4 regions of the Streptomyces sp. BYX5S genome follow, and region 4 is predicted to be linked to each of the others. Evidence: riboswitches for the same ligand, from Rfam matches in the RefSeq annotation. Region 4 holds a riboswitch; each other region holds the start of a gene.
The links. A riboswitch is a leader RNA that binds a small molecule or an ion and turns the genes downstream of it on or off. The one in region 4 is predicted to bind cyclic di-AMP.

Region 1 (2,192 bases), 4.7 Mb from region 4:
GCAGGCGCTCGCGCAGCCGCTCGCGGGTGGCCGGGGTGATCCGCAGGCCCTCTTCGAGGTAGCGGTCCGTGCTGCCCCAGACCTCCTCGATGGTCTCCAGGCCCGCGTTCAGGTACTCGATGCGGGCGTCGAAGAGCGGGCTGAGCAGCTCCATGACCTCCTCGGAGTAGGCGTCCTGGGAGGTGGCGGTGCGGTGCACCTTGTAGCGGCGGTGCTTCTCGTTCGACTTGAGGTAGTCCGCCTCGATGGCGTCGCGCTCCACGCCGACCGCGATCAGCGTCACCGCGATGGACAGGCCCGCACGGTCCTTGCCCGCCGCGCAGTGCATCAGCGCGGGCAGGCTGTCCTCGGCGAGGGAGTGCAGCACGCGGCTGTGCTCCGCGGTGCGCTCCTTGATCATCGTGCGGTAGGAGTCGACGAGGCGGTCGGCGGCGCGGCCACCGGAGAGGATCCCGCGCAGCTGCTCGATGTCGCCGTCGCGGACCATCGCCCAGAACTCTGCGCCGTCGGCCGGGTCGTTGAGCGGCAGGTTCAGATTGCGCACGCCGGGCAGCTCGACGTCCGCGCCCTCCAGCTTCTGGTCCGCGGCGTTGCGGAAGTCGAAGACGGTGTGCAGGCCGAGGGAGGAGAGGAAGGCCGCGTCCTCGGCCGTGGCATGGGCGAGGTGGCCGCTGCGGAACAGAACGCCCTGGCGCACGCGACGGCCGTCCACGGTGGGAAGGCCTCCCACGTCTCGGAAGTTGCGCACTCCGGTCAGCTCGGGCTCGGTGGACGGTGCGTGCTGCGTCACAGGGGCTCCTCCCGTTCGGTGCACCGGCGTTGAGTCGCCGGCGGGCGCGCTCCTGACGATACGACATCGGTTCCAGGGGCAACCATGTGTCCGATTTAGGGCCATCCGTCCCAACTGTTCATGGATGGGAGGGGCTTGGGGGCGTGTGCGTGAGCGGCGTCATGTTCGTCACCCTGCGTGGCGATCGGCCGGGATTCCCGCGGCGCGAATTCCCCAAGGTATGGCGTTGGTAAAGCGGATTCGGCGACGCAGGGTTACACAGCAAACCCTCAGATGACCAAGGAATGGGCCGCCGAAGCGAATTCGGCGTTTGTCGCCGCCTTTGCCGTTCGCCTAATGTCCCCAATCAATCCGGTCGGAACGCCTAGTCCTGCCGCCGCCCGGAATCCTTTCGACTACCCGTCACGGCAGGAGCGGGGGACCCACACGCACGACGCCGCGCAGGGAATTTCCCGAAGCGGCTAGGGGTGAAGCCGGTCCCGTACGCCGGGCACGGCCGGGCATCTCCAGCCCGAACCCGACAGCTCACCTCGTAGGCGACGGAGAGGAAATCCCCCATGCCCGCAAAGGGAAAGCACCGCCTTTCGCCCTCCCGCCGCATCGCCCGCGTCGCCGCCGTCGCCTCCGCCGGTGGCGTCGCGATCGCCCTGCCGCTGATGGGCGCCTCCGGCGCCCAGGCCGCGACGGACGGCGGCGCCGCCGACACCTCGACGTACACCGTCAAGGCCGGTGACACGCTCTCGAAGATCGCCAAGGCGCAGGACGTCGAAGGCGGCTGGAAGAAGCTGTACGAGGACAACAAGGACGTCGTCGGCTCCGACGCGGACCGCATCCAGATCGGCATGAAGCTGGAGCTCGGCGGCGCGGCCGAGAACGACTCCGCGGACTCCGCGGACGATGCGGCCACCACCACGCAGACGAGCGCCACGACCACCGCCTCCGGCGACTACGTCGCGCCCGTCGACGGCGCCTCCGGCACCGGCTACGGCAACTCCGGCTCCATGTGGTCCAGCGGCAGCCACACCGGCGCCGACTTCTCCGTGCCCACCGGCACCTCCGTGAAGGCGATCGCCGACGGCACCGTCGTCTCCGCCGGTGACGGCGGCGCGTACGGCAACGAGGTCGTCATCGAGCACGCCGACGGCCACTTCTCCGAGTACGCCCACCTGTCGTCCATCAATGTCGCCCAGGGCGCCAAGGTCACGGCCGGCCAGGAGATCGCCAAGTCCGGCGCGACGGGCAACGTCACCGGGCCGCACCTCCACTTCGAGGTCCGCACGACCGCCGAGTACGGCTCGGACATCGACCCGATCGCGTACCTCAGCCAGCACGGCGTGGACGCCTGAGACACCGAGCGCGGCGGCCGTCGGCCGCTCGCTCCGTCCGGCGCCCGGGGATCCTC
Region 2 (2,192 bases), 7.4 Mb from region 4:
AGGCCGCCGAGCAGGAGGGCTCCCTGGAGGCGGTGGCCCAGCGCCTGGAGCGGGCGCTGGCCCGCGAGGGCACCCGGCGCAGCGGCATCGACGACTTCGAGGGCTTCACCACCGCGGTGCTCGTCGAGATCCCGCACGGCGCCGAGCTCGTCCGCGTCCTCAACCGCGGTCACCCCGCGCCCCTGCTGCTCCTCGGCGACGGCACCGTGCGGGAGCTCACCCCGCGCCAGGCGGCGCTGCCGCTCGGCATGAGCGAGCTGGGCAGCTGGCCCGACCGGTCCGTCGAGGCGGCGTTCCCGTCCGCGGCCACGCTGCTGCTCTACACCGACGGGCTCTCCGAGGCGCGCGATCCGAGCGGCCGCTTCTACGATCCGGCGGCCCGGCTGTCCGGCCGCCTCTTCCCCGGGCCCGAGGAGCTGCTCGCGACCCTCGCCGCGGAGGTGCGCGCGCACACCGGCGACGGGTCGCGGGACGACATGGCGCTGCTCGCCGTGCGCCGCGGCTGACGACCAAGATCGTTGTTACCCGAGGTAGCGGAACGTAGCCGAACGGCGTCGCTCCGCATAACAATTGATGCACCGTCAGAAAGGTGCTCCTGGTCGGGGCGGTGCCGACGGACGGTCAACTCGCCTGACTCTGTTCATTCTTGTCCGGATAAGTCCTGGCCAGAGTCGTGAACGATCAGTGGGAAGCGCTTGGAATTACTGTCTGCTGTCTATTAACGTTCGATAACGCAGCGCGGTCGTCCCAGCCGTCACAAGAGACGGCTCCGTGCGCACACGCTCAATCCCGCAAGGGAACCGGGGAACCATTAACTTGGGGTGAATCGGACATCTTTGGTGTCCGTAGGAGACCTTCCTGCTCCGAACCCGTCAGCTAACCCGGTAGGCGAGAAGGAAGGAAAGGAGAGCGCCCCCGTGGCGTCGAACCGGCCTGCCCCAGAGTTCTTCTACGGCCCCGAGGACACCATCGGTGCCGAGCAGGAGACCTGGGAGGAGTGGAACCCCACCGAGGAGTCCGTCTCCCCCGTCCGCGGCAGGCACCGTGTCGCCCGTCAGCGCGGCGGATTCGCGCGCAGCTCCACCGTCCTGGGCGTCGGCGTGATCGCCGCCGTCGGCGCGGGCGGCATCGCCACCGCGCAGGGCGGCAAGCCGCCGGTCCAGATCTCCATGCCCGACCTGTCGGCGGTCAAGGACTCGCTGCCCGAGGCCAAGTCGCTGCCGGGCGTGGGCTCCCTGATATCCGACGACTCGGACTCCGGCTCCGGCGCCACGGCCTCCCCGCTGAGCGGCGCCGGTATCACTCAGGCCGACGCGGCCGACGGCCGAACCGGCGCCGGTGAGGCGCTGCGGGCCCGCATCATGCAGCAGGCCGAGACGCAGCAGGACGCCGCCGACGCCGCCGCGAAGCAGGCCGCCGAGGAGGCTGCCGCCAAGCAGGCCGCCGAGGAGGCCGCCGCCAAGCAGGACGCCGCCAAGGCCAAGGAACTCGCCGAGAAGAAGAAGGCCGAGGAGGAGGCCCGCCGCAAGGCCGAGGCCGAGCGCCTCGCCAAGCTGGCGCGCAGCTACAAGCTCCCGGTCGCCTCGTACACGCTCTCCGGCACCTTCGGTCAGCCTGGTTCCATGTGGTCCTCCGGGTATCACACGGGTCTGGACTTCGCTGCTTCCACTGGTACCCCGATCCGCGCCATTCACTCCGGCACCGTCACGGAGGCCGGCTGGGCGGGCGCGTACGGCTACCGCACGGTGCTGACCCTCGACGACGGCACCGAACTCTGGTTCTGCCACCAGTCCTCGCTCAATGTCAGCGTGGGCCAGAAGGTCACGACCGGCGACGTCATCGGACGCGTCGGCGCCACCGGCAACGTCACCGGGCCGCACCTGCACCTGGAGGTCCACCCCGACGGGCAGTCCACCGGGGTCGACCCGGCGGCCTGGCTGCGCGACAAGGGCCTCACTCCCTGAGACGCACCCCGAACGGCGCATTCCCGGAATACCGCATTCCGTACGGGTGTTGGGACAGGGCATGACTTCTTCCCCCTCTCTGCGCAGGCTCGGCGGCTCCGACCTGGAGGTCTTCCCGCTCTCCCTCGGCGGCAACGTGTTCGGCTGGACCGCCGACGAGGCCACGTCCTTCGACGTCCTCGACGCGTACGTCGCCGCGGGCGGCAACTTCATCGACACCGCCGACGT
Region 3 (2,192 bases), 5.6 Mb from region 4:
CCTGGACGAGATCCCGCACGAGAGCGCCAACCCCGCCCGGCGGGCCGCCAAGGAGCTCTCCAAGCAGCTCTTCCCGGCCGACGCGCGCGTGTCGCGCCCCCGCCAGGGCACCGAGGAGACCGTCTCGGCCATCGACGCCGCGTCGGTGCGCGCCTTCTACGACCGGCACGTACGCCCCGCCACCGCCACGGCCGTCGTCGTGGGCGACCTGACGGGCATCGACCTGGACACCCTCCTCGCCGACACGCTGGGCGCCTGGACCGGCGACACCGCAGAGGCGCGCCCCGTGCCGCCGGTCGTCGCCGACGACACCGGCCGCGTGATCATCGTGGACCGTCCGGGAGCCGTGCAGACGCAGCTGCTCATCGGCCGCGTCGGACCCGACAAGCACGACCGTGTGTGGGCCGCGCAGGTCCTCGGCACGTACTGCCTGGGCGGCACCCTCACGTCGCGTCTGGACCGCGTCCTGCGCGAGGAGAAGGGCTACACCTACGGGGTGCGGTCCTTCGCCCAGGTGCTGCGTTCGGCGCCCGACGGCAGCGGCGCGGCGATGCTCGCCATCAGCGGCTCGGTGGACACGCCGAACACCGGCCCCGCGCTCGACGACCTCTGGAAGGTCCTGCGCACCCTGGCGGCCGAGGGCCTCACGGACGCCGAACGGGACACCGCCGTGCAGAACCTGGTGGGTGTCGCCCCGCTGAAGTTCGAGACCGCCGCGGCCGTCGCGAGCACCCTCGCCGACCAGGTCGAGCAGCACCTGCCGGACGACTTCCAGGCGCGGCTGTACCAGCAGCTCGCCGCGACCGGCACGGTGGAGGCCACGGCCGCCGTCGTGAGCGCGTTCCCGGCGGACCGGCTGGTGACGATCCTCGTGGGCGACGCCGCGCAGATCGAGGAGCCGGTGAAGGCGCTCGGCATCGGCGAGGTCACCGTGGTCGCGGGCTGATCCGATCCGTCCCAGCACCTCGCGAGCCCCGGCGCCGACTCGGCCGCCGGGGCTCCGTGGTGTTGGTCACGATCATTCGGAATCACCACACGCTCGCAAATGTCCGAATTGGTGCAGAGGTTGCCTGTCTGCCCTGTGGCGTGCACTACAAAAGCCGGGTTCTGTTTGTTGATTCAAAGTCGGCCCGCTTAGCGTTCCCTCCGGCTGTCCGCCAGCCGCACGTCGCGCCCGCGACACCGGACAGTCATCGCCGAGTCCCCATGGTGCGAGCCAGGGGAGCCGGGGACCCACCGCAGTCCCTGGGGTGAATCGGGCGCTCTTCCCGCAGGGGGAGGGGGCCCGTAGGAGACCTTCCTGCTCCGAACCCGTCAGCTAACCCGGTAGGCGAGAAGGAAGGAAAGGACCAGCCACTTCATGGCGTTCACCCGTGCCACCGGGAAGCACCGCCGCCCCAGCCGCCTGACGCGTACCACCGCACAGGTAGCCGGCGTTGCCGCACTCACCACGACGGGTGTGGTGGGAAGCCTCGCCGCCCCCGCGCTCGCCGCCGACACCACGTTGGCCGAGCACGACGGCCTCACGCAGGCCGTCGCCATCGGCGACTCCCTCGCCGACCAGATCGACGCCCAGGCCGTCGCGCAGGAGAAGGCCGCCGCCAAGGCGAAGGCCGAGGCCGAGGCCAAGAAGAAGGCCGAGGAGGCCAAGCGCAAGGCCGAGGCCGAGGCCAAGAAGCGGGCCGCCGAGAAGGCCGAGAAGGAGCGCGAGGCCAAGGAGCGCGCCGCCCGCGAGGCCGAGCGCAAGCGCCTGAACAGCTTCGTGGCGCCGATCTCCGGTTCGTACGTCTCCACCGCCTACCAGGCCGGCAGCGGCCTGTGGTCCTCCGGCAGCCACACCGGCATCGACTTCCACGCCTCCACCGGCACCTCGGTGCACGCGGTCGGCATGGGCACCGTCGTCGAGGCCGGCTGGGGCGGGGCGTACGGCAACAACGTCGTGATCAAGATGAAGGACGGCACGTACACCCAGTACGGCCACCTGTCGTCGATCGGCGTCTCCGTCGGCCAGAGCGTCACCCCCGGCCAGCAGATAGGCCTCTCCGGCGCCACCGGCAACGTCACGGGCCCGCACCTGCACTTCGAGGCCCGCACCGGCCCGGACTACGGCTCGGACATCGACCCCGTCGCGTACCTGCGCCAGCACGGTGTGAACGTCTGACCCACCCGGCACACGCCTCGAAAGCCCCGGC
Region 4 (2,192 bases):
CGCCCCGCGTGCCGACCAGGCCAGCCGTTCGCAGCAGATAGCCGTCGCCGAGAAGGTTCTCGACGACAAGGGGCCGAGTGCCTGGCCGATGTGCTCCCTCACGGCCGACCTCACGAAGAGCGACGACTCGGCGGACGTCGACCCGGGTGTGTCCGCCTCGCCGCAGCCCTCGGATTCGTCCGATTCATCCGATTCGTCCGAGCCGGCGGCGTCGGATGAGCCTTCCGGGGCCGCCGAGTCCGCCGAGTCCGCCGAGTCCGCCGAGGGCTCCGGCGGCTCCGCGTCCTCGGACAATGAGGCCGACGCGGCGTCGGACGCCGCCACCGGCAAGGGCGCGGCGGACGACGGGGCCGCCGAGTCCTCACGTGACAAGTCCCACGCCCCGGACGACTCCGCTACGGAGTCCACCGAGTCCACCGAGTCCGCCGAACCGTCCGCGACGCCCTCCACCGAGGCCTCCGGCGCGGCCTCGGCGGGCCGCCACCGCGGCGACCGCGCCGCCGACGACGGCTCCGACTCCCGTACGGGTGAGGGTCGTCACGCCTCCCGTGACGACAAGCGCGACGGCGACACGTACAAGGTCCGCGCCGGCGACAACCTCTGGGACATCGCGAAGGCTCAGGACGTCCACGGCGGGTGGGACGGGCTGTACGAGTTGAACAAGGACACGGTCGGTTCCGACCCAGACCTCATCCTTCCTGGTCAGAGCCTGGATCTTGGGGACGGATCGGACAAAAAGTAGTTTGATTTCAGGGGGGTTGACGGGGCTTTGTCCGGTGTTGAGCGAGTGAGACATGGGTCTCAAAGCCCCTGATCGACTTTGAAATCGGGCGGATCCGTTGCTTACGGTCGTGACCGCTCGCTTCAGCGGGCCCCGACGGATGTCACGCCGAATCCTGCCAACGTCCGTACGGGAACAGTCGACGCGTAAGCGCCGTGGGCAGGAGCGGGGGACCCAGGTAAGCCGCCCTTCCGGGAGACCGGACGGGCTTGGGGTGAAGCAGCGCACAAGGTGCGACGCCGGACACTCACTGGTCCGAACCCGACAGCTCACCTCGCAGGCGTCGGTGAGGGGATATCTCCATGCTGTTTTCCACCAAGAACAAGCACCGTCGCCCGTCCAAGGCTGTCCGTGTCGCCACGCTCGGCGGCGTCGCCGCTGCCGCCGTCGCCGTCCCGCTGATGGGCGCGACGTCCGCCTCGGCCGCCACCTCGTCCGAGTGGGACCAGGTCGCGCAGTGCGAGTCCGGTGGCAACTGGTCGATCAACACGGGCAACGGCTTCTACGGCGGCCTGCAGTTCTCGGCGTCCACCTGGTCCGCCTACGGCGGCGACCAGTACGCCTCCACCGCCGACCAGGCCTCCAAGGCCCAGCAGATAGCCGTCGGCGAGAAGGTCCTCGCCTCCCAGGGCGCGGGCGCCTGGCCGAACTGCGGCTCGGGCCTGTCCTCCGCCTCGTACGACGGTGCCTCGGCCGAGTCGTCCTCGCAGCAGCAGGACACCCAGAGCACCCAGCAGCAGGACACGCAGCAGCGTGCCGACCGCTCCGAGCAGCGTGAGCAGCCGAAGCAGCAGGAGGCCCCGAAGCAGGAGGCCCCGAAGCAGGACACCGTCACCACCCCGACCGGCAACAAGGTCGAGAAGGGCGACGGCGAGTACAAGGTCGAGTCCGGCGACACCCTCAGCAAGATCGCCGAGGCGCACGACACGACCTGGCAGAAGCTGTTCGAGAAGAACAAGGACATCGTCAAGGACGCCAACCTGATCTACCCGGGTCAGCAGCTGCACCTCAGCTAATAGCTGAGCCAGTAACGCGTCAGGCACGGACTCGGCATCGGCGGACGCCGAGTCCCGCCGCACCCCGTCCCCACGGGCCGCTCACTTCGGCGACCTTCGTCCCGGCACAGCCGGGACGGAGGTCGCTGTTTTTGTTTCGTTAAGGAACATTTCGCTCTCGGCGTTGTCCACGAGGCGGTCGTCCGGCTGGCCGATGCCCGCGGGCCGGTTACGCTCAGGGGTGCGGGACCACGTATCCAAGCAGCCGCCCGCATAGCCTGCGTCACATCCCAGAAGGAGATGCTCGTGCCGTCCATCGACGTCGTCGTAGCCCGGGAAATCCTGGACTCCCGAGGCAACCCCACGGTCGAGGTCGAGGTCGGCCTCGACGACGGGAGCACCGGCCGTGCCGCCGT

Region 1: linked by a shared signal. The riboswitch ahead of ACYBSK_RS24285 (M23 family metallopeptidase) and the one ahead of ACYBSK_RS02940 (transglycosylase family protein) in region 4 are both predicted to bind cyclic di-AMP.
Region 2: linked by a shared signal. The riboswitch ahead of ACYBSK_RS36130 (M23 family metallopeptidase) and the one ahead of ACYBSK_RS02940 (transglycosylase family protein) in region 4 are both predicted to bind cyclic di-AMP.
Region 3: linked by a shared signal. The riboswitch ahead of ACYBSK_RS28240 (M23 family metallopeptidase) and the one ahead of ACYBSK_RS02940 (transglycosylase family protein) in region 4 are both predicted to bind cyclic di-AMP.

What each region holds. Positions count from the first base shown of each region.
Region 1 covers NZ_CM138829.1:5,326,746-5,328,937, reverse strand. Annotated here, with positions in the region: gene ACYBSK_RS24290 (tyrosine-protein phosphatase) at 1-790, opposite strand, end outside; cyclic di-AMP (ydaO/yuaA leader) riboswitch at 1,177-1,342, shown strand; gene ACYBSK_RS24285 (M23 family metallopeptidase) at 1,348-2,136, shown strand.
Region 2 covers NZ_CM138829.1:7,999,332-8,001,523, reverse strand. Annotated here, with positions in the region: gene ACYBSK_RS36135 (PP2C family protein-serine/threonine phosphatase) at 1-506, shown strand, start outside; cyclic di-AMP (ydaO/yuaA leader) riboswitch at 771-906, shown strand; gene ACYBSK_RS36130 (M23 family metallopeptidase) at 918-1,964, shown strand; gene ACYBSK_RS36125 (aldo/keto reductase) at 2,026-2,192, shown strand, end outside.
Region 3 covers NZ_CM138829.1:6,259,069-6,261,260, reverse strand. Annotated here, with positions in the region: gene ACYBSK_RS28245 (M16 family metallopeptidase) at 1-946, shown strand, start outside; cyclic di-AMP (ydaO/yuaA leader) riboswitch at 1,185-1,347, shown strand; gene ACYBSK_RS28240 (M23 family metallopeptidase) at 1,361-2,161, shown strand.
Region 4 covers NZ_CM138829.1:649,331-651,522, forward strand. Annotated here, with positions in the region: gene ACYBSK_RS02935 (transglycosylase family protein) at 1-742, shown strand, start outside; cyclic di-AMP (ydaO/yuaA leader) riboswitch at 923-1,079, shown strand; gene ACYBSK_RS02940 (transglycosylase family protein) at 1,084-1,797, shown strand; gene eno (phosphopyruvate hydratase) at 2,083-2,192, shown strand, end outside.